2 regions of the Caproicibacterium sp. NSD3 genome follow, and region 1 is predicted to be linked to the other one. Evidence: a T-box and tRNA genes for the amino acid it is inferred to sense, from the RefSeq annotation. Region 1 holds a T-box; the other holds one or more tRNA genes.
What was found. The T-box of region 1 lies ahead of tyrS (tyrosine--tRNA ligase). A T-box ahead of a tRNA ligase gene usually reads a tRNA of that ligase, here a tRNA-Tyr.

Region 1 (12,411 bases):
TCTGCAAATTTTGAAAAACTATTTTCATCAAGATAAAAGAATGTTATACTGTTGTCAAACGAACTCTGCATTTTAGGAGGGATTTCTTTGTATTATCTTGGCATTGACCTCGGAGGCACCCATATGGCTGCAGGGGTCATCAATGATTCCTATGAGATTATCGCTCGGGCAAAGCAAGACACTATTGTCCCCTGCTCCCATGAAGAAATGACTGAACAGCTTAGCCGAGTCGCACTCGACGCTCTGAAAAATGCTGGAATCTCTGTAAACGATCTTCCTTGGATCGGTGTTGGTACCCCGGGAAGTGTAAACCGAAGCACCGGCATTGTTGGATTTGCTGGAAATCTGTATCTTAAAAACTACGAGCTTGCAAAACGGCTGTCAGAGCGGATGAAGTGCAGGGTAATCGTAGAAAACGATGCCAATGCTGCTGCTTATGGCGAATATATGGCTGGCGCAATGAAAGGTGCAAAAAGTGCACTTGCCATTACACTAGGAACTGGAATTGGAAGCGGAATTATTTTAGACGGAAAAATTTATAGCGGCTGCAACTTTGCTGCCGGAGAAATGGGACATATTGTCATCGAATATAACGGGCGCCTTTGCACCTGCGGCAGAAGGGGTTGCTGGGAAACTTATGCTTCCGCTACAGGTCTAATTACGACGACTCGCCTTTTTATGGAAAAAGCTTCAAATAAAGAATCTCCTATTTGGCATCTTATCAATGGGGACCTCAAAAAAATCAATGGACGAACTGCCTTTGATGCTATGCGGGCAGGCGATCCTCTCGGCAAAGAAATTGTCGACACTTATATTGGCCATTTAGGCTGTGGAATTGTAAATTGCATCAATACCTTTCAACCGGATATTCTCTGTATCGGAGGCGGAATCTGCAACGAGGGAGAAACGCTGCTGAAACCGCTTCGTGCTTATGTTGAAAAAGAAGTCTTTTCGGTTCCGGATGGAAAAGCCACTGAACTAAAGGTTGCACAGCTTGGAAATGATGCCGGAATTATTGGTGCTGCTTTATTAGGAAAATAAAAGGAGAAAATCTGTTATGAGTCTTACAGAAAAGAAATTCGGCACACTTTCAGATGGAACTGATATCTCTTCCTATACGCTCAAAAATACGAACGGTGCCTCTGTTACGCTGCTCTCCTTCGGCGCACGGGTGCAGTCGATTCAGATGCCGGATAAACACGGGGATTTTGATGAAATGATCATGGGCCATAATGAGCTTACCCCTTATACCCATCCCGGAAACTACCAAGGAGCAATCGTTGGCAGATGGGCTAACCGAATTAAAGACGGTCAGTTCGTAATAAACGGAAAACAATATCAGGTCACACAAAATGAAGGCAAAAATCATCTGCACGGCGGAAATATTGGATTCAGCCATCGGGTATGGAGGCTAAAGTGCAGCGATTATCATGACGATTCCCCCTCTCTCACCTTTCGCTATTGCAGCCCCGACGGAGAAGAAGGATTTCCCGGGAAATGTGATGTTTCTATCTGCTATACACTTTCAGCCGACAATGCGCTGATCATGGAGTATCATGCAAAAACAACCGCACCTACCTATTTAAACTTAACAAATCATTGCTATTTTCATCTCGGAGGACCACAGCACGACGTACTCTCTACCGCTTTACAGATAGAAGCCGATGAAGTTGCCGAAGTTACTTCTGATTTAATTCCAACCGGCAAACTTCTCTCGGTAGAAGGCGCCTGTGATTTTCGAAGCGAAAAAACGATCGGTCAGGATATTCGTTCCGGAGAGCCTCTAATCCGACAATCGGGTGGCTATGATCATGCTTACAAATTAAGAGGGAGCGGTATGAGACGGGTCGCCAGCGCCTTTGATCAGCAAAGTGGAAGGCATCTGCGGGTCTTTACCGACAGGCCATCCATGCAGCTTTACACTGCAAACAGTTTTGACACGGAAGAGTCCGACCATGGTCAAATCCCCTTAAAGCCGCACCATGCTTTCTGTTTAGAAACACAGGAATTTCCAGACGCAATGAATCATCCGGAATTTTGCTGTTCCCCTCTCCTACCAAATGAAAAATTTCATACAACAACCATTTATAAATTTGAACTCTAAAGTTGAAAAAGCGCAGCCCTTTTTATTAAAAGGACTGCGCTTTTTTTAGTCTATGAATAAACGATCCAAACTACAACCGGGGCAATATAAAGTAAACATACAACGCCAATACAAAGTACTGCAAAAATCCATTTGGCCGGCCGATAAAGCATTTTTAGATGTAAAAACATCTTTTTCTTATGCAAATACAGTAAAGGAATCAAATAGAAAAGCCCCAAAATTGATACAATAACCCCCTGGCGGAAACCGGGCGGCCAATAAGTAACGGTGACCTGATTTTCTCCAGCGGTAACCGGAATCGCAAGAAAAGCTCCAAAAGCAGAATCAATATTGACGGAACTTCCATTCACTTCGGCTGTAAACCCGTTTCCTCCTCGAATCGGAAGAAACAAATAGCCATCTTGTTCTGTATAAACAGTTCCGGATAATCCATTTTTAGACTCTTTAAGATTTACGTCTTGGCAATTTTCACAGCTTTGTATCGCATTCTGTAACTTTTCACAGCTCATCCCGTAAACGCCAAATGAAGTACAATTCAATGAATGAAACAAACTGATCTTTACTTGAACGGTCTCATCTGTAAAGGTTCCCAGATTCAAAATTCCATTTTCTATAGAAGTGGGATAAAGAGAACGAATGATTTTTCCATTTACCGCAATTGCACAGCCCCCATTTACCGGTTCCGTTAGGGCATTTGTGGCTTCTTGAAAACAGTCAAAATAAAGAGTCTGCGTTCCCTTTACCGGAATTTGGTATTGTAAATATGCTGCGCCGTCGTTTAAAGTAATCTTCTCTCCCGCATCCGAATGGGACATCTCAACATTCTCGGTGAAGTCCGGCTGATATTGAGTAAACAAATCTTCTTTTGTTCCAAAAGCTGTATGATATAGGTCATTCTGAATCTCAAATCGATTGCGATCTGTTAAAGGCTCTCCCAAATTTGAAATCACTGTTCCAAACGGCATCGTAAAATTTTCTTTCACAATCTGATAGTCTTCATTGGAATAAACTTTTTCCCTCCCGTCAGTAGAAGCAAAAGCAGATAACACACTGTAACGGTTTCCAAACAGCGCATCGGAAAGAGCTGTCCCCCCATTAGAGTTTACTTCCATCCAATATCCACTGTAGCCCATCTGGCGAATTGCTTTCAAATAAGTGCCATCTGTAAGAGAAGTATAATGGGAAAGCGACGGATATCCTATCCCACCGATCAGATTTACGTCAAAATATTTCTTATCCATCTTCAGCCGATATAAACTGCTGTCGTCGATCTTCCCTTCCAGATCTGTGACTGTTTGCTTCGTTGTCCCATCATGCTCAGCAGAAGCGATAAAGACTTCTGCATAGAAAAAGGTTTCCGTCAAAGTAATCAAACATAAAATGACGCAGAAAAAGCGTTTACTCACCGCGTGATGACGATAAAAATATATCAGCAGAAAATAAAGAGCTGCTGCGAGGACTGCAAAAATCATCATCAATAAAAATGCAGATTGATTCATCCAAAGAGTTCTGACATAAATGGTCAGATTTTCGTACTGATGGCTCAATAGCCATGAAGCGGCGATCCCTATTAAAATTGAAATTCCGACACTGACTCCAAAAATATCTTTATCCGTATGAAAAGGTAGCCTGGAACGATCCGTCTGCTCAATCGAACAGGCAGCGGCTAAAAGTCCCATTAATACTAAAATAAATCCATAGCGTACCGGAAATGCCTGATAGCTGCCCGTATGCCACATCTTATTGATTGGGTCTATAAAAAGTGGAATCAATAAGAAAACGAAAAGGATAAAACTGACTTTGTGGAGATTTGTCCGCTTCTTTTCCAAAATCGTCAGCGGAATCGCAGCAACCGCCATACCGGTACAGGTAAGCACCGGCAAGGTTGTATTCCACCTTGTCAAAAGGCTTCCCGAAGAAATGCTCTCTACAACGCTCTCCCCACGTCCCGATTCCAAAAACTGCATCAATGCAGGGAGCCAAATCACACCGGTCAAGAGTAAGACTGCCAATGTAGCCGCTCCTAAAAGGAAAATTCGCTCTCCTCTTTGTTCCTTTGACGTCATAAAGAAGCAAATGATCCCGCTTGCTAAAACCAGCCACATCACAATCATATAGCTAAGATAAAAGTGGACAACTAAAAGTGCAGAAAAGCTCAAAATATAAGGAAGAAGTTTCTTCTCTAAAAACAACTTGCGCAGTCCTATTAAAAAGAGTGGGAACAGGCATACCGTATCCAGCCAAACCAAATTCTGAAAATACATCATGGTAAAGCCGCTGCAGGCATACATAACCGAAAAAGCCGTAACCGCAAGTGTTTCCATCTTCGGGAAAAAGCGGCGGAACAAACAGCCTGCCGTCAATGCACTACAGGCCATTTTGAGTACCACCATCACATTCATCAACAAGTAGAAATCCGCTTTTGGAACTAAAAGTACCAAAAAAGAAAAGGGGCTGGAGAGGAAAAACAAAAAGACTCCCCAAAAGTTCATTCCCCCAGCGTTCTGCAAATTAAAAAGCATACTGGATTTTCCAAGCAAAATATCTTTAAAATCCATCAGAAGAGGAACGACCTGTTGATTCATATCACACCATGAAATGGTGTTTTTCCCAAAAGGAAAGAGCCCATTAACCAAATAAACAACGCTCATTAAAACCAACACGGTAAGTGGTGCCAGCCACCATAGAGTTCGCTTTTTGGTCATGGACTCACCTCATTCCATTAAAATTATGCAAGAATCAGCTTCAGATATTTTTTCTTTCCTTTTTTCACAATGACGGATCCGCCTGTAAAATCCTTTACAGAAAGTTCATCTGCAACATCCGTGATCTTTTGATCATTTACTGTCAGTCCGCCCTGCTGAATCAGTCGGCGTCCCTCACTTTTACTGGGAATGAATTTCACTTTGAGCAAAAGATCAAGCAGAGAAGCAGAACCATCTACGAAATCAGAATCTTTGATTTCTGCTTTTGGCATATGCTCCGTATCAGCACCGGCTCCAAAAAGCGCCTGCGCCCCTGCCTGCGCTTTTTTCGCTTCCTCTTCTCCATGAATCAGCTTTGTTACTTCGTAGGCGAGTACTTCCTTTGCGTGGTTGATCTGCTCTCCGGTTTCTACATTTGTCAGCTCATGGATCTCATCAAGAGACAAAAAAGTCAAAAACTTCAGGCACTTTTCTACATCCTGATCTCCAATATTGCGCCAATACTGATAGAAATCAAAGGGAGAAGTTTTATTGGGATCCAGCCACACGGCACCCTTTTCGGTCTTTCCCATCTTTTTGCCCTCACTGGTCGTCAAAAGGCCAAAGGTCATTCCATAGACCTCTTTTGCGGATTTTCTCCGAATCAGCTCTACTCCGCCGATAATGTTGCTCCATTGATCATCTCCGCCAAGCTCCATCATGCAGTTATAGCGACGATTAAGCTCATAAAAATCATAGCCCTGCATAATCATGTAGTTCATTTCAAAGAAAGTCAGTCCACGTTCCAAACGTTGTTTATAACATTCGGCCGCCAACATGCGATTCACAGAAAAATGAACGCCGATATCCCGCATAAACTCAATATAATTGAGATTCATCAACCAATCCGCATTATTGGCCATGATGGCTTTTCCATTTGAAAAGTCAACCAACCGCCCCATCTGATTACGGAAGCATTCAATATTATGATTGATTTCTTCCCTCGTCAGCATTTTCCTCATATCGGTTTTGCCGGAAGGATCTCCGATCATACCGGTTCCGCCGCCAAAAAGCGCAATCGGCGTATGACCTGCGCGCTGCATATGCGCCATCACCATGATCTGCACAAAATGTCCTACATGCAAACTATCCGCCGTAGGATCAAAACCAATATAAAATGCAATCTTGTGATGATCCAAAAGGTCACGAATTTTTTCTTCATCCGTCATCTGCGCAATCAGCCCACGCGCTTTTAGTTCTTCGAACACACCCATTATAAATTCCTCCTGTGAAATCTTGTCGCAGGAAAGCAAAATAAAAACGCCCCCTGCAAAAATAAAATTGCAGAGGGCGAAATCTTCTTTCGCGGTACCACCTCAGTTTACCATACTCTCACAAGCATGGCCTTACGGGTACAAAAAATACCCCTGCGCTGTAACGTGCGCTCACGACAGGACTTACTGAAAAAATTGTTCAGCCCTGCAGCTCCGGGAGGTATCTTCGAAGACGGTTCCCGCCGGCTTACACCATCTGCCGACTCTCTGCGCCGATTATCGCCCTTTACATAATTCCCATCTCTGCCATTAATAATTAGTATACGAAATCACCCTTGTTTTGTCAAGGCTAATTTTTTTCTTTCCCCACTGGAAAGCATCTCCGAAGCATTCTGCAAAAGCAGAGGAGTTAGCTCCCCGCCCCCCGTTATCCTTGCAAGCTCTTTTACTCTGCCTTCACGATTGAGCAAATCTACTTTTGTAAAAGTTCTGCCGGAGTCAACACGTTTACTGATAAAATACTGTTGATCTCCAAGAGCTGCAATCTGCGCTAGATGCGTAACGCAAAGCACCTGACGTCCTCTGGAGGTTTCCCATAATTTCAGTCCAACTTTTTGAGCGGCACTGCCGGAAACGCCGGTATCTACCTCGTCAAAAATCAAAGTTCCGATTTCGTCTCTGTCTGCCAAAACACATTTAATGGCAAGCATAATACGTGACAGTTCTCCGCCGGAAGCGATTTTAGAAATCGGCTTTAAAGGTTCCCCCGCGTTGGTGGAAATCAAAAATTGAACACGATCCGTTCCCTGCATTTCCATTTCTGCAGAAAGCTGTTCCACTTCAAACTCGACATTCGGCATATCAAGAAAATTGAGTTCTTCCTGAACCCGTTTTACAAAAGTTTTCGCAGTTTGACGGCGCAGATTTGAAAGGACTTTAGCAAGCTTTTGAGCTTTTTCACGCTGCTTTTCGAGCTTTTCATTTAACTCTGCCACTACTTCATCCGCCGATTGAATTTGATTGAGTTCATCTTTTGCCTTTTCCAGAAAAGAAAGCATGGTCTCTTCGTCCGGTCCATATTTCTGACCTAGGCGATAAAGCTGATCCAAGCGTTCTTCCGTCTTCTCAACGTCCTCCGGCTCATAGGAAAGCTGTTCCGAAAGATTCTGCAATTCGGAAAGGCAGTCCTCTAATTCATAAGAAAGGTCACTAAGGTGGGAAGAAAGCTGCTGTGCCTGCGGTAAATTTTGAACCTCTTCAAGTGCTTTTGCTGCAGTTTCCAGTTCTGATAAAGCACCTATGCTTTCTTCTCCGCCGGAAAGCGCACCTGTAGCTTCATTAACTGCATTCGCAAGTTTTTCACTGTTTCTATAAAACGCGCGTTTTTCTTTGAGATCTTTCTCTTCTCCAAGTTTTAAATCTGCATTTTCCAGCTCTTCGACCTGATAGCTTAAAAGATCAACTTTTCTGGCTTTTTCCGCCTCATCCATCTGCAGCGACTTTAGTTGCTTTTCCGTACTGCGCATAGCAGTATAGGCATTCTGATATTCTAAAAGCGCGTCCTCGTCCTGCGCCATCTGATCCAAATACCGCAGGTGCTGATTCTGAGAAAGTAATCCATAATTCTCATTCTGTCCGTGAATATCGACAAGTAAAGAACCGATATCTCTTAAAATAGAAACCGTAGCCGGACGCTCATTAATCCGGCAAACAGTACGCCCGTCCTCCCGAATTTCCCGCTGCAAGAGCAGACTTCCATCCTCTTCCGGCAGATAGGAAAGTTCCGAAAGCCTTTTTAAAACGGAAACAGAAAGATTACGAAATACAGCGCTGACAAAAGCACTCTTTGCCCCGGAACGGATCAATTCTTTGGAAGTACGGTGTCCTAAAACAGCATGAATCGAATCGATCACAATCGATTTTCCGGCGCCAGTCTCACCCGTCAGCACATTAAGCCCTTTTGAAAAATCAATGGAAGCTTTTTCTATCACCGCTATATTCTCAATATACAGCTGATCCAGCATACCCTCACCCCATTGTCTTCTTGAGATCATTCATCAAAAGCTGTGCGCTATGATCGTCCCTTGCAATTACAAAAATGGTATCATCTCCGGCAAGCGTACCCACAATTGAATCCCAACGCATGGCATCCATTGCCGCACAAATTGCTTGAGCCATCCCGGAAAGCGATTTTATGACGACCACATTTCCCGCAGACTGTACCGAAATAACGGCATCAGCCATCAAAGAATAAAACTTTGCGGAAATATCTTTACCGCCGGTTTTTCCGGTTGAATATTTATATTTTCCATCATGAGAAAGAATCTTTACAAGGCGCAATTCCTTAATATCGCGGGAAACTGTTGCTTGTGTTACATCGAATCCGTCTTCCCTCAATCGTCGAAGCAATTCTTCCTGCGTATCTACATCATACTGCGTGATTAATTCCAAGATTTTTGCGTGTCGCCGAGATTTCATTTTAATTTCTCCTCTCTCCTAATTTGGCATTGACCACTTCGTAAAAATTACTGCGTTTTAAATTAATCAGACGAACTGATAATGGAGACTTTGTAACGGTAATGCTCTGCCCTTCTTCCAACTGTATTGGATTATCACCATCGGCGGTAAGTTGAGCACTACTGTTCACTGCAGAAGAAACTTTCACCTGCAAACACGCATGTTCCGAAAAAAGCACGGGACGCGTTAATAAAGAATGCGGGCATACCGGTGTTAAAAGAATACACCGCATTTCCGGATCAATCACAGGGCCTCCCGCAGCCAGCGAATAAGCGGTACTCCCAGTCGGTGTAGAACAAATTAGCCCATCCGCCCGATAGCTGCTCATCTCTCGGTCGGAAAGACTGACTTCAAAATCCAAGATTTTTGGTCCCCGGTAAATCACAATGTCATTTAAGGCATCCATATAATGCTTTTTTCCTTCTTTTTCATATGAAGCACGAAGCATCATGCGATTTTCAAGCTGATAATCCCCATCTACAAGCTTTGATAAAAGAGAAATCTCAGAGGCTTCCAGACCAGCAACAAAACCGAGACGTCCCGTATTGATTCCAAGAATCGGTTTTCGTTCTTCTGCTGCGTGCCGCGCCTGATGAATAATCGTCCCATCCCCACCAACTGCGAGGATCAAATCACAGGCATTCATCAATCCGGCATGGCTTTCCCAGAATGCATCGGCTTCAAAACCTTCTTTACGGTAAATCCCGTCCATAAAGACTTCTTGTCCAAGAGCATGCAGCTGCACAAGAATTTTATGAGTAACAGATCTTGCAAGAGAACGATTTAAATTCGGTACAACCGCAATCTTCATGTTACTTTCCTCCATTCAGGCAAAGATGAGATTCCTCTACTAAAGATTTCGGATCAAATTGAATGCTGGTGGGTGTATCTGATTTCTGCAAATAAATTAAGTATTCGATATTCCCTTCCGGGCCTTTCACTGGCGAAAAAGTAATCCCCAAAATAGAGAATCCGATTGTCAAAACAAAATTAGAAATCGTTCGAATGACTTCCTCGTGGACAGCCTGATCACGGACGACCCCTTTTTTTCCGACTTTTTCTCTTCCAGCTTCGAACTGCGGCTTAATTAAACAAACTGCCTGACCACTTTGCGCCAAGAATTCCCGTGCTACCGGCAAAACCAAGCGCAAAGAAATAAACGAAACATCAACACTGAAAAAATCGATTGGTTCTGAAACCTGCTCTTTTGTAAGATAACGGACGTTTGTCCGCTCCAGATTGACGACACGCTCGTCATTTCTGAGCTTCCACGCCAGCTGACCATATCCCACATCGACCGAATAAACTTTCTTTGCGCCGTTTTGCAGCATGCAGTCTGTAAATCCGCCGGTACTTGCGCCGATATCCATGGTCGTTTTCCCTTTTAAAGAAATTAGGAAAAGCTGCATTGCCTTTTCAAGCTTCAATCCACCGCGACTGACATATTTCGGCCCCGTACTGCGCACTTCAATTTCTGTACCCACCGGCAGCATCGTCCCTGGTTTATCAAATTTCTGATGATCAATATAAACATCTCCGGCCATAATGACAGCCTTCGCTTTTTCTCGACTTTCAAAGTAGCCCTGTTCCACCAGAAGAATATCTAGTCTTTTTTTCTCTATCAATTTAAAGTCTCCGTTAAAATCATTTGACACATTCCGTCTGCATCTAAAAGTAATTCTTTCAGTGCCTGATCAACCGTTGCATGCGGCACAAAATCATGAATTCCACGCAGATAATATTCACCTTTAAAGTTTATCTGCTTCAGCATCCGCAAAAAATGTTCTCCGATGCCGCCTTCTTCCATCCCCTCTTCAAAAAAGAAAATCTTTTCGTAAGCAGATGCAAAAGAAATTGCCTTTTCGTCAATCGGCTTGATCCGATTCAATTTTAAAATAGAAATTTTGATGCCCTTTTCTTTTAAAAGGGTTTTCGCTTTACAAGCATAGGAAAACAAACGACCATAAGTTACCAAAAGCAAAGGTGCACTTTTTTCTCCATAAATCTGATATGGCATTCCATTGGGAATAAAATCAAACGGCTTAAAAAGCTGACAGCCGCGCGGATAGCGAACGGCAACAACATTTTGATCTTCATAAAGTGCCTTTTGAAGATCCATACAAAGTTCCTCATAATAAGCAGGGGAATAAACAGTAATCTCCGGAATCGTACTGAGAAAAGCAGCATCCATAATTCCCTGATGTGTTTCTCCGTCTTCTCCCACAACGCCAGCGCGGTCAACTGCGATCACCAACTTTAAGCGCTGCAGCGCTGCATCGTGAATGAGCTGATCATAGCTTCTCTGCAGAAACGTAGAATAAATCGCACAGACAGGAAGCATTCCTCCACTGGAAAGTCCTCCTGAAAAAGTGATTGCATGTTCTTCAGCAATTCCGACATCGAAAAAGCGCTCTGGAAACTCATGAGAAAAAGCTTCCAAACAAGTGCCGCTTCTCATTGCCGCTGTTACCGCACAGATTTTTGGATCTTCACGCGCCAATTTGCAGATCTGCATTCCAAAAACAGAGCTGAAATTTTCTCCTCCCGGATGAACAGACTTTCCGGTTTTGACATCAAATTTTGAAACGCCATGAAAAGCGCCCGGATTCTTTTCTGCAAACGCATATCCACGCCCTTTTTCCGTAAGCACATGAATCAGCATCGGGTGGTCAATCTGTTTTGCATTCTGTAAAATTTCGACCAGCTGAGGCAGATCATGACCATCATACGGTCCATAATAGAAAAGACCAAGATCCTCAAATAAAGTGCTGTTATAAAGGAGCTGCTTTAAAACCGCTTTCGATTTTTTTATAATATTACGCATTGGATCTCCGATAATCGGAATATGATGAAGCGTTGATTCCACATCGCTCTTCGCTTTTAGATAAGCCGGTTTCGTACGCATATGCGCAAGATAGCGCGCAATGCCACCCACATTACGCGAAATAGACATTTTATTGTCGTTTAAAATGACAATAAAATTCTTATGAAACCTTCCGGCATTATTTAATCCTTCATAGGCAAGACCGCCAGTCAATGCCCCATCGCCAATCACGGCAACTACATTTCCTTCTTCTCCGCGAATTGCTTTCGCTTCTGCAATTCCAAGGGCTGCAGAAATAGAAGTGCTGCTATGTCCTGCTGTAAACGCATCCCACGGGCTTTCTTGCCGATTGGGAAATCCGGAAATTCCACCTTTCGTACGAATTGTAGAGATTGCCTCTCTGCGTCCGGTTAAAATTTTATGGGTATAAGCCTGATGTCCAACATCCCAGACAATTCGATCCTCCGGCTTACCGAAAACTTTCTCCAGTGCTACCGTTAGTTCCACTGTACCAAGATTGGAGGCAAGATGTCCGCCGTTTGCAGAAACTATTTTTATAATCTTTTGCCGAATCTCTGCACAGAGCTGCTCCAGTTCCTCATTTGTAAGAGACTGCAGATCTGCCGGTGAATCAATCTTATCCAACAGGTTTGCCATTCTTTAAAACCTCAATTCCTTTTTGGAAACATTTTTTCCAATTTGCATTTCATTGCTATTAACAGCGGCGCTGTTTAGACGCTGTCAGCGTGTTTTTCAGCAGCATTGCAATCGTCATTGGGCCAACCCCTCCGGGAACCGGCGTAATTGCTGATGCAATCGGCTCTACGGCTTCATAATCAACATCTCCGCAGAGTTTTCCGTTTTCGTCACGATCCATTCCAACATCAATCACAACCGCACCCGGCTTGACCATCTCTTTTGTAACAAATTTTGTTTTGCCAACTGCTGCCACCAATATATCCGCCTGCTTACAGATCTCTTTTAAATTTTTCGTTTTACTGTGACAGA
Region 2 (12,411 bases), 990 kb from region 1:
ATCCGCAAGCAAGCGGCATTGGATTATCTTTTCGAATCAAGCGGATCGCGTCATCGCAGCGTCCGCTGTTAATCAGAGAAATATATCCCGGAATATCGACTCCCGCCGGGCAAAGTGCAACACAAGGAACCGGTGTATGTAAAGCTCCTAGGCAGCGGTGATGAAGAATATGCTCTTCGTAATCATCCCGAAAGCCCTGTAATCCCTGAAGAACAAGCTGTGCTGCATTTACACCGATCGCACAGTCTGCCGTATCCACAATGACCTGTGCGGTCACATGAATTTGATGCAGGATATGCATGGAAGCTTCGCCATCGAGCACCCGCTGCAGCATTTCAGACAGCTGACCTAATCCGATTCGGCACGGCACACATTTTCCGCAGGTCTGCGCATGGCATAAGTTTAAAAAATTCAGTGCCATGTCGATTGGGCACAACCCCGGAGGACTTGCCGCGATCCGCTGCTCCACACTCCGGTAAAGCTGCTCTACAACCGCCTGTGGTTCACTTTGCGTCTTAATATATAATCGGCTCATAAATATCACTTCTTAAAAAATTTTATTTCGACAACCTTTGTTAAAACGTGAACATTAATACTGTATCATACTTTTAAGGAATGTTAAATAAAAAACATCTTTCTTTTAAAAAAATTTTACAAAATATTTCTAGCTGCACTTGATATATAAAAACTCTCCTTTTAAAGCCCATTGCATAAATCGCTATGTGCTTTAAAAGGAGAGTTGAAAATTAATTTTTTGATTCTGATGTGCTTATCCTAAAAAATCTAGAATTCTTTTATAGAATCATTGCTATGTTTTATTTGGTGATACTTCTTTCCCAACACAAAATAAACAATCAGCAAAACAACAGCCACCAGTACAAGGATTCCTATCGTCACGAGGAGCAAAGAAAGCGCCTGATGGGCATAAGTTGTAATCAGAGCATAAAGCGCTTTTTGAGTAATCCCAATTTTCTCAATTCTGCCCGAAAAAGCAACAACAGCCCATGGGACAAACAGTGTTAAAGCGGCACCGGAACAGGCATAAATACAGTAGCGGCAAAAAGAACGTTTATGCCGAAGAAAGTAAAGAAATGCTATCACAAAAAGCGATAAACCAGTCAATCCAATGGTCGCTATTAAGATTGGTTTCTTTAAAAATTGCAGCATACCGGAAGCATACGAAGATAATGGAATATGAATCGTCTCCTGATAGCTTTCGCGGCAAACCTGTGCAAGATACTGCAAAGCCCCATCAACGGTATCCGTCACTTCAATGTTCCGTTCTTTTACGTTTTCCAAAAGCTTTTGATACATTTCCTTCTGGAAGCCGTCAAGATCGATCTCCGGAGCAGAAGGATCATATAATCGATCCACTTCCTCAAAAAGATCCGACTGAACCTGAGTTTCATCTAACGCTGAATCAAAAAACGCTTCATCAAAATCGCTGCTGATTCCATAAGATACAAAAGTTTCCCTCAAGTCCTGTGTCAAATAAGAAACCGCATTGCTTTTGACAATCTGTTCTTTCAGAAAAGACGGAGAAAGGACCGTCATTTGAAGGAGAACCGCACAGGAAAGCAAAAAGAGAAAAAGGCTTAAAAAAAAGGATAGAATCCATGAAATGATATGTTTCATAATTGGCCTATGGTCTGCATTTGATTTTATTGACATTCCATTTTCCCTCCCCTTTTATGATAAGATCTCAGGCCCGGAAACATATTTAGCATAGACAAATACACGATAGGGAGTCGCACCAATCCCTGCTATATTGTGACAGGTATAGAGAATCAGGTTTTCTTCCTGCTTTGTCAGGTCATAGGCAGTCGTATTATCGTATCGAGTCGTCTGCGAACCGGTAATCTCATAAAGATAAGTCCCATAATTTGTGCAAATTTCTACCTGATCTCCAACATTGACGTTCGGGAGTGGGAGAAAATAAGTGTTATTATGTCCGCCAATCAAGATGGTTCTCCCCTGTCCGGGAAGGTAAGTTCCAGAATAAAGCTCCACCCCATTAATCATGTTTTTGATGTTGTCTCCATAAATAAGGGGCGCGTCGATCCCCACCGATGGAATGTGCAGCTCTCCAAAAGTCTCTCCTTCAGAAGGAAATTTGATATCACTGCTTTTTAAGGTATCCCCCGTATTCTGAACGGAGCCCTGATAAATATTGGCAGCATTTTCATCAAATTGAGGAGTGCTGGACGTAAAAGCCAAATCCATCATATTTACATATGGCATGACAACAGGACCAAATGCAACGGCTATCAGGAAAACAGTTAACAGAAAGAAAGCAATGGGATAAAAAATAAATTTTACCCCATTGCTTTTTCTGGATTTTTTTTGAAATCGATGTTCCATGATAATCAGTGAGCTTTTACCAGATGATTCTTAGCGGAAACTGCAACAACCGCTCCCAAAGAACCAAGGACTGCAAGCGTGACTACCATCAAAGCAGTATAATCCGCACCGGTCTGTTTAATTGGATTAGACTGTGTAGAAGTACTGTAAGTTTTTCCATTTTTATCGACAATTGAAATGGTTTTGCCGTCAAAAGTAAGAGTAGCTCCCAATTTTTTAGCAGCTTCGACTGCCATATTCTCAAGCTTTGTCTGAACATCAGATGGGATCTCATTGAAGGCCAGCTTACCCGTATTTGCCCAGGTCTCTTTGGCTTCTTTCAAATCGCTAAGTGCCGTAGAAAGCTGTGCATCCGTTAAATCGTTAGCGTTGAGAAAATCTTCCGCCAATTTAATGTACTGAGCCGGAATCTGCCTTGTCTGTGTACCAATCTGGATTCCAGACTTCATCTCTGTGATAACATCATCTTTTGTGGTTGCAGCGAAAGCCGGAATTGCCATTGCGACCATCATAATTCCTGCACACAAAATTGCAAGTAACTTCTTCATAAAATAACCCTCCTATAAATATTTTTATCACTTGATTTAATTATCCTAAAATATCCTTAAACGATATTCCATATTATAACAATTTTTAATCAAATTGTAAAGATAATCTTTTGAATTTCATTATTTCTTACTTATAATTTTAAGTTAGCCCATGTTTTTTGTACATTTGCAAGTAATTCCTGCCCATGCCGCTTTTTTGTTAACACAGGCAGCGCTTTATCAAAGGAAGGCATCCGTGCGCTCATATCATGAGTATCGCTGCCAATCAGCATCGGATAACCCTGTTCTGAAAGTGAATAAAGGAAGCGGCAATTTTCACGGTTTTGAAGTGCCCCGGCATTAAACTGCAAAATCAAATCTTCAAAAGATAAAAGCTCTTCAAAATCCCCCGAATGATAATATGCCTGATACCGTTCAATATGCGCCAGCACAGGAATAATATTAAGCGCATAGGTCAAATTGTGCAGTTCTTCTAAGATCCATGCATGATAGGGCTGCCTGGGAAGCTCCAATAAAAGGATTCTCGTGTCTCCAAGGCAAAGCGGCCGCAAATCCGCTTCACATAACCCCCGAATCAAATAAATCTCTGCACCTAAAAAAGCTTCCGGACTATCCGCCATCCCTCGAAACGAGCTAAGAATTCGATAGGAATCTGACCGTCTCTGTAAAAAATCAGAAAGTGATTCTCTCTGCGGATAATAATGCGGAGTTAAGAAAACTTTTCTGACTCCCTGTTTTTTAAGAGTCTGAAGCATCTGAATCGACATATTGCAGTCTTTAGCACCATCGTCCATTTGCGGAAGACAATGTGTATGAAGATCTACAAAAGATGAATTATTTGTCTTTGTATTCATAGTCATAGCGATATTGATACTCTTTGGAATAAGCATAGGGTTTATCCTTTTCATGGACATCGGTAACGATTACTCCAAGCAGATTTCCGTGAATATTTCGAATACTGTCGATTGCCTTTTGAAGTTCAGCATACCGGGTCTGTTTCTGACGTGCAATCAAAACCGCACCAGCCGCATGATCGATACACACAAGTCCATCCGCTACCACATTGATTGGCGGCATATCTACAAATACATAATCATAGGACTCGGACAAAGTGTCTAAAAGCCGCACCATACTTTCCGAGCCAAGGAGTTCTGAAGGATTTGGCGGAATCGGCCCAGCAGTAATTAAGTCCACGTTTGGAAACACATTTAGATACATGCTGTCTTCTAGGCTATCAAGTCCACACAAACATTTAGATAGTCCCTTTGCATTGCTAAGACGCACATATTTATGCAAAGTTGGTTTTCTCATATCAGCATCAACCATCGCCACACGGGCCCCAAGTTGCGCCGTTGTAATCCCCAAATTCATACAAGTCGTTGATTTTCCTGCATCGGGCTCTGCACTGGTAAAAATAACTGCTTTATTCTGAGAAGTCGAAGTCGCAAAAAGAAGATTTGTCCGAATTGTTTTATATGCTTCCACGACTGAAAAATCCGTTTTATTGTTCAGTAAAATGCTGGAAGGATTCCCATATCTGGGCTTTTTATTTTTAGGCATAACGGGACCCCCTCTTATTTTTAGCTTCCAAATCAGGGATCTCTCCCAGCACAGGAACTTTTAATTTTTCCTGAATATCCTTTTCTCCCTTTACGGTATTGTCTTTCATAAATACAATAACAGATATAAAAACAGCTACTATTAAAAAGACAAAAGCCCCTATTAATGTATTTCGTTTTATATCAGGAGAAGAAGGTTGGCTGGGAATCGAGGCAGAGCCGATCACTTCGACAGAACCTGCTTTTACGACCCGCTTGAGGATATCCGGTGCTGTATCTGCCATTGCCTTACAGATATTGGCAGAAAGCTGTGCATCCTCTGATTCTGCAGAAATTTTTAAAATTTCTGTATTATCCACTGAACTCATAGAAATATCTGACTGCAGCTGTTCGTAAGAAATATTTCCAATTTTTGCAGCTACTTGACCCAGAACATCTCGATTTTTTAAAATAACAATATAGGTACCGACCAGCTTCTGGGATGCGGTCAAGTCATTTGGATTAATTGCATTTGTAGTGGAAGTATTCGTTCCGTTATTCACATATAATTCAATTGAAGAGGTGTACTTTTTCGGGATCAAAAAAGAAGAAACCAAAAAAGTAACCAACGCCCCCGCGATAGTCACCAGTAATATTTTTTTCCATTGCTTTCGAATGGCAAAAAATATCTCATTGAGAGAAATCTCATCTTCCATCATTCGCATACTCCTGTTTTTCTTAAATTCTGACTATATAAACATAACATATTAAATAAAAACAATCAAGACAGATTGAGAATTTCAAAACATAAACACACTTTTTTGAAAAACTTTTTTGAAGCAATGGCACTTTTTTGAAAATTTAGAACAAGTTTTGGAAAATTTTGCTTGAATATTTATTGCTAGCATGGTACATTAAAAGTAGTCATTAGATTTATCTAAATCCCCTAAAAACGATCAAACCTAATTGGTCAATGTTTAAAATTAGCTCATAAAATGTGAGGCGTTATGTGATCAATAATTTATCAAAATAATCATTTTGCACAATCGTATTATCTATATTGTATTATCTGTTTCTTGTAGCATTAAAAGTAGCATTAAAAAAATAATGAGGAAGAAAAATTGAATGAAAGAACATCGGATTATGGATAAACGAAAAACAACTTTATGTGGATTTGATCTGCTAATATTAGCGTTGTCTTACAGTATTATTTTACTCTGTTCCCTAAATAGCTCATTGATTTTAATTTTAAATGGAAAATTCGAACTGCAAATTTCCATATTACGTTTTTTCCTTTTAGCTGTTTGTATCATCGGCTTTCGAATCTGTTCTAAAATTTACAATCACATCTGGAGATATGCTGGTATCAAAGTTTATCTTCGTCTGATTATTTCTGATTTTATTGCAGGATTAGAAATCCTTTTGATCGGTCAATTGATTCCCTATCTCAACTTAGGGTTTGGAATCAATTTGTGCGTCGTTTCTCTGAACTGTCTTCTCTCTCTATCGGCACGTATGTTCTATCAATTACAATATGCACGTCGTAACGCTGCACAATCTACTCCCGTCGAACAAAGTCATAAAATGAATGTAGCAATTGTCGGAGCTGGTAATGTTGGCGCAAGTCTTGCTCACGAGCTGTCCCGTAATCCGCAGTCTCATTATAAACCGCTTTGTTTTATTGATATTGATAAAGATAAAATTGGGCAAAGGCTTAATGGTCTGCCGGTTTACGCAGAGGATGAGCATATTGTACAGCGGATTCAAGAGATGCCAATTCACGAAGTGATTATTGCACTGCCGGATTTGGATAGTGATCATCGGAGACGTCTGTATGATCTCTACAGTCAGACCGGATGTAAGGTAAAACTTTATGATTATCCTTTTGGCGAACGCAGGGAACAAGGGATTCGCAATTTTATCAGAGATATCAAAATTGAAGATTTGCTTTCTCGAGACAGCATTCAGTTAGATAATAGCATTTCAGAAAACTACTATAAAGGAAAAGTCGTACTTGTCACTGGCGGCGGTGGCTCTATCGGCTCAGAATTATGCCGTCAAATTGCAAAAATGCAACCTAAAAAGCTAATTATCTTCGATATTTATGAAAACAATGCTTACGATGTACAGCAAGAGCTGCTCTTAAAATATGCTTCTTCTCTAAACTTAAAAGTTATTATTGGTTCTGTTAGAGATATAAACAGACTGGAACAAGTTTTCTCTGCCGAGCGTCCGCAGGTTGTCATTCATGCAGCGGCCCATAAACATGTACCACTGATGGAGCAAAACCCTGTAGAAGCCATTAAGAACAATGTATTTGGCACCTATAATACAGCCAATATGGCTGAAAAATATAATGTCGAAAAATTTGTCCTGATTTCTACCGACAAAGCGGTCAATCCCACAAATATTATGGGGGCTTCCAAACGCTTATGCGAAATGATTATCCAAAGTCGTCGTGACAGCAAAACACAGTTTGTCGCTGTACGTTTTGGAAATGTATTGGGTTCCAATGGGTCTGTGATTCCTCTATTTGAAAAAGAGATTGCACAGGGCGGGCCTGTAACAATTACGGACAAGCGTATTATTCGATATTTTATGACTATCCCAGAGGCAGCCCAGTTAGTTCTGCAGGCGGGGGCAATGGCTAAAAAAGGAGAGCTGTTTGTTCTCGATATGGGAAAACCTGTACATATTTATGACCTTGCTAAAAATATGATCCGCTTGTCCGGCCTTGTTCCTGGACAAGATATTCAAATTGTTGAAATTGGGCTTCGTCCCGGAGAAAAGCTTTACGAGGAATTACTGATCAAAAGTGAAGAAATGGTCAAAACAGAAAATGATCGTATTTTGATCGAACGGGATAAACCGCTTACGCGGGCACAGGTTGAAGAAAAACTTTATATCTTAAACCAAGCAATACAAGATGCAAGCAATGAAGTCGTAAAAGAAGCGTTTCGAAAAGTGGTTCCCACTTTTCAGGATCCGGATATTGTCAATGCGGCGGCTGAGTTTCAAATGGATTCAAATGCAAAAGAAAATCTCCCCCTTCCTGTATCGGTAGGAACACAAAAATTGGCATAACCAACCATATAATAAGTAAATAAGTCAATCCGGACAAAGTGATTTGCTTTGTCCGGATTTTTATATCCCAATTTTCAAAAGTAACAAATAGAGGGAAGATTTACAAAAAAGAAACTCTTCCCTCTCAAAACCAATTTATTTTATGGGAGGCTCTTTCAAAAGTGCCCAGCGCTTTCGGTAATCCGGAAGCACAGAAGCAATCAATTGATAAAATTCAGCACCATGATTTTTATAGCGAATATGTGCAAGCTCATGCACGACAACATAATCGATTGCTTCTTTTGGATATCTCATCAGCCGCCATGAAAAGCAGATACCGTTTTTTGTACTGCAGCTCCCAAAACGTGCCTTTGCATCTGTAATCCGAACTTTGGTCGGAAAAACTCCCATGACATCTGCAAAAAAAGCCGTCCTTTGTGGAAGAATTTCATTTGCCTGCCGAATATATTCGGCCTTCTCCTCTGGAGAACCCGCTCCTTCCGCTTGTGCTTTCTGTTGCTGCTGCAAAAGATGGTATCTAAGCCATTCTGTATGGCTCTCCAAAAATCGGTCAATCTCTTTCTGAGGTAATCTCTGTGGTGCACGAACGATTACTTTGCATTCCCGTGTAATTAAAAGCGCCAGCGTACGTCGTTTGGAACGAATCAACTGATAGGGAACCTGATTATTCATTTCCAAGATAAGTAAAACGCTTGATCGTTTTCCCATCTTTGCTGACCGTTTCATTCCACATAGAAGCAGGCCGCACCCAAACTTCATGCTCTCCATAAAGCGCCTGATAAACCACCATCTCTTCCAATGTTTCGGAATTGCGCGCTAAACAGAGCACTCTGTACTCATTTCCTTTAAAATGGCGATATCTGCCTTTTGGAATCTCCATTTTCCATCCTCCCAAAATTTTTCTTCAGTATGACACAAATGATTCTAATTTGCAACAATCCTATCAGGCATCGAACCCGCCGCATTGCCGATCCTTAGCACCATCTTAGCCCCGCCGAAATTGTAAGCCGGTTCTCCCCTTTTCAGCCAAAATAAAAAAGCCGCATGATACAGCTTTTCTCGGTATCAAAACGGCTTTTGTAAAGTAAACATCCACTCAGGGCTTTTTGTCCTGTGTGGGATCAGGAAAGAATGAGTCCGGATCTGCTTTAAACCGTGCAACCGCATCTTCCTGCCGCTCTTTGATAGCGTCCCTTTGGGCATGAGTCCAAACAGGCTGTGGATTCTCTTTCGGATCCATACAGTGATACGTTTTCGTCTCCATAGAAAAGCACCTCCATGCCAATCTATGCCACAAAGATTCATTTTGCGCATAAAGGAAATTTTCAAGCACGATATTTAGAAGAAAATAAACCCAAAGCACCAAAAACAATCGTCGCAGCTCCACAAAGAGCCGTAATAATTCCGATCACTATTGAAGCTATCGAGATTCCTTTTTTCATAGAGTATTTCCCCTTTCTTCTAACGATCAAAATTTTTCATTAAGTTTATTATAATTTTAAAACATCAAAACCGCAAGGAAAAATTCAAACAAAATGTGCCCTCTTTTTTAAAAAAATACACTTTTTCTCTTGACAACTATTATTTAGAGCTCTATAATAATCTAGTGTCAATCGCGATGCGCTGGCGTAGCTCAGTTGGTAGAGCAGCTGATTTGTAATCAGCAGGTCGTAGGTTCGAGTCCTATTGCCAGCTCCATAACTCCGGCAAGTGGCTAAGTGATTGCCGGTATATGGAGGAGTTCCCGAGCGGTCAAAGGGGGCAGACTGTAAATCTGTTGCTTCGGCTTCGATGGTCCGAATCCATCCTCCTCCACCAAGTCCCAGAAAACGTATGAGAATGCGGTTTCTGGGACTTTTTTATATTAAATTAAAGAAGCAAAGCGCTGTGGAAATCTATCAAAACTGGAGTAATTGGGGTATAAAAATGATCCCATTACGCAAGCTTTGATAGATTGTTTTTTTATTTAGGGAATTCTATATTTTTCGCATTATCAGATGGACCACAATGAATTGATCATATGTAACTGCCTAAAATTTTTCAATGGTTTTGTTATATGTATTTTTTTAGTAAAAATTGAAAAGAATAAAAATATCTCCGAAAGGACGTGAACGCTAATGATATTGCAAAATTTACTGAAAAAAATAAAATATAGAACCATTCTAAATGAAGCGACAAAAAATGCTGCAGATCCTACACCCGAATCTAAAAATCAAAACTCCCCCCAACCAACCATGACGACCTCTTTAAAAGATAACATTGAAATCATGAAAAGCTATCTTGGTGATTGCAACGATGTAAAGATTCGTGAGTTCACGTTTGGAAGATTTCCTGCTGTCAATGCCGCCTTAATCTTTATAGATGGGCTTGTAAGCAACGATATTATTACTGAGGGAATCATGAAGCCTCTGATGTTATATGACGCCAGGACAAAAGGAAACGTAATAGAAGATGTACAAAAGCGCATTATTTGCTCAGGGGATGTAATAAACTCCGACAAGGAAAATAAGCTTTTGGAATGCTGCTTATCCGGAGATACCGTTTTACTGATAGACGGATACTGCTCTGGAATCATTATTAGCAGTAAAGGATGGGATAAACGCAGCGTTACAGAGCCCCAGACTGAAGCTGTCGCAAGAGGTCCTAGAGAGGGATTTACCGAAAATTTCAGAACAAATACATCACTTTTGCGTAGAAAAATAAGAAATCCTGCTTTCAGAATGGATACCTTTGTGATTGGTGAAAAAACAAGAACGATTGTTTCAGTCGCTTACCTAAAGGGAGTGGTAGACGAAAGCCTTATCACTGAAATTAAAAGGCGGCTCAACTCAATAAACGTGGATGCCATTTTAGAGTCCGGCTATATTGAACAATATATAGAAGATGCTCCACTTAGCATTTTTCCAACAATCGGAAAGAGCGAAAAGCCAGACGTAATAGCAGCCAAAATTTTGGAAGGACGGGCTGCAATCATTGTAGATGGTACGCCTTTTGTATTAACAGTGCCATTGCTTTTTACTGAAAGCTTTCAAACAGCTGAAGACTATTATGTGCGAACTTTTTATGCAAGTATTATACGTTTGCTAAGATTTTTTTCTTTTATATTTGCGGTGTTTGCACCAGCCTTTTTTATAGCTATTACAACATTTCATCAGGAAGTAATTCCGACTACATTAATGTTTACCATTGCAACCGCTCGAGAAGGCACCCCTTTTCCAACTGTCATCGAGGCATTCATCCTTTTGCTAGCCTTCGAAATTCTGCGGGAAGCCGGATTGAGATTACCTCGCCCAATTGGGCAGGCAGTTAGTATTGTTGGTGCTCTGGTAATGGGTGATGCAGCCGTTTCAGCTGGATTGGTTGGTGCACCTATGGTCGTGACGATTGCTTTAACCGCAATGGCAGAATTTGTAACACCAGAGCATCAAGATGCAATTATAATCATGCGCATTATTTCATTAATTTTAGCATCGATTCTTGGAGGTTATGGAATATTATTGAGCATTTTAGGGATGCTAGTTCATTTAGCCTCGTTAAAATCATTTGGTGTGCCCTATTTTGCAGGAGTCGCGCCGATGCATATCCAAGATTGGAAAGACTTGTTTATTCGTACTCCTCTTTGGACAATGAAAAAACGCCCATCAGAGTTTGCACATCAGGATGTTATCAGACAAAGAGTCAATGTACCGCCGGGAGATACTTCCATTCCCTCGAATGGGGATGATAAATCATGAAAAAGGGAAAGAAGTTTTCACTTCTGGCAATTTCCCTGGCTGTTTGTTTTCTGTTTTCGGGATGCATGGACAGCAAAGAAATGAATGAAATCATTCCGGTTATCGGTGTTGGAATTGATAATAATACGGATAATGATTTAACAACGCTTACCATGCAATTAGGATGTATCGGAAATTCAAGTCAAAAAAGCCAAGTAAGCTCAAAGACTTTGATTTATGAAAGAACTGGGAAAAATCTTTTTGATATGTTTAGGGATTGTGCACGTGAAAATAGCCACAAGCTATTTATAGGGCATAATCAATGCTTAATTTTTGGAAAAGAAGATGCATCCAAGGGCATAAAGGGACAATTAGATCTTTTCTTACGTGACCATGAAGGCAGAATAAATGTATCGATTCTGGTGTCAGATACGACTGCAAATGAAGTACTGACAACAAAATCCGAGATGTCTCCCCTGTCGGCAATAGATACCACACAGCTGCTTAAAAACCAAGGAATAAACTCAGAGTCCATTAATGTGGACCTTCTGGAATTTGCGACTAAGCTTGCGGGCGGAACAACCTGTCCCATTGCTAGTCTGATAAAAATAGACAAGCAAGCAGAAAATCCAAGGGTCCAAGTGGCCGGATTGGCGGTTTTTAAAAGTGATAAAATGGTTGGAGAATTAGATAAAAATAAATCACGCGGCTATTTATGGACAATGAACAAAGTGGAAAGCGGCGTGGTGAATGTAGAAACTGAATTTGGGCGAGCCTCTCTTGAGATATGCAGCAGCAGCGGTAAACTAGATGCTTCTGTAAACGAAGATGGAACTGTGTCTGTTCCCATCACGATTAAAACGGCACTGGGAATAAGAGAATTGACTGGTTTTGAAAATAAATCTGCAGAATGCATAGAAAAAGAATTACAGAAAGCTGCTGAGGAGCAAATCAAGGACAATGTGCTTACGTGTTTTCAAGCGACTCAATCTTATCAGGCCGATATCTACGGGATTGGAACTTTGATCAATCAAACAGAGCCTCAAAAATGGACCAGTATAAAAGATAACTGGGATAAATTATATACTGAAATAAAGCCTGAAATTAAAGTTGAAGCAACAATTAAAGACAGCGGAAAAATCTTGAAGAAATTGGATTGAGGAAACT

Region 2: it has a tRNA-Tyr gene. The T-box ahead of tyrS (tyrosine--tRNA ligase) is inferred to sense a tRNA for this amino acid. The anticodon was not compared.

What each region holds. Positions count from the first base shown of each region.
Region 1 is NZ_CM132119.1:1,072,275-1,084,685, reverse strand. It holds gene ACVS9P_RS05360 (ROK family protein) at 88-1,041, shown strand; gene ACVS9P_RS05355 (aldose epimerase family protein) at 1,058-2,104, shown strand; gene ACVS9P_RS05350 (YfhO family protein) at 2,155-4,809, opposite strand; gene tyrS (tyrosine--tRNA ligase) at 4,833-6,065, opposite strand; T-box leader at 6,132-6,375, opposite strand; gene recN (DNA repair protein RecN) at 6,392-8,086, opposite strand; gene ACVS9P_RS05335 (arginine repressor) at 8,091-8,540, opposite strand; gene ACVS9P_RS05330 (NAD(+)/NADH kinase) at 8,542-9,390, opposite strand; gene ACVS9P_RS05325 (TlyA family RNA methyltransferase) at 9,392-10,204, opposite strand; gene dxs (1-deoxy-D-xylulose-5-phosphate synthase) at 10,201-12,060, opposite strand; gene folD (bifunctional methylenetetrahydrofolate dehydrogenase/methenyltetrahydrofolate cyclohydrolase FolD) at 12,119-12,411, opposite strand, start outside.
Region 2 is NZ_CM132119.1:2,060,201-2,072,611, forward strand. It holds gene ACVS9P_RS10140 (NAD(P)-binding protein) at 1-535, opposite strand, end outside; gene ACVS9P_RS10145 (hypothetical protein) at 784-1,671, opposite strand; gene ACVS9P_RS10150 (class D sortase) at 1,690-2,361, opposite strand; gene ACVS9P_RS10155 (hypothetical protein) at 2,367-2,909, opposite strand; gene ACVS9P_RS10160 (CpsB/CapC family capsule biosynthesis tyrosine phosphatase) at 3,041-3,799, opposite strand; gene ACVS9P_RS10165 (CpsD/CapB family tyrosine-protein kinase) at 3,744-4,469, opposite strand; gene ACVS9P_RS10170 (YveK family protein) at 4,462-5,166, opposite strand; gene ACVS9P_RS10175 (polysaccharide biosynthesis protein) at 5,573-7,531, shown strand; gene ACVS9P_RS10180 (M48 family metallopeptidase) at 7,667-8,203, opposite strand; gene ACVS9P_RS10185 (DUF1653 domain-containing protein) at 8,196-8,411, opposite strand; gene ACVS9P_RS10190 (hypothetical protein) at 8,628-8,795, opposite strand; tRNA gene ACVS9P_RS10195 (tRNA-Thr) at 9,154-9,229, shown strand; tRNA gene ACVS9P_RS10200 (tRNA-Tyr) at 9,266-9,349, shown strand; gene ACVS9P_RS10205 (spore germination protein) at 9,649-11,265, shown strand; gene ACVS9P_RS10210 (Ger(x)C family spore germination protein) at 11,262-12,404, shown strand.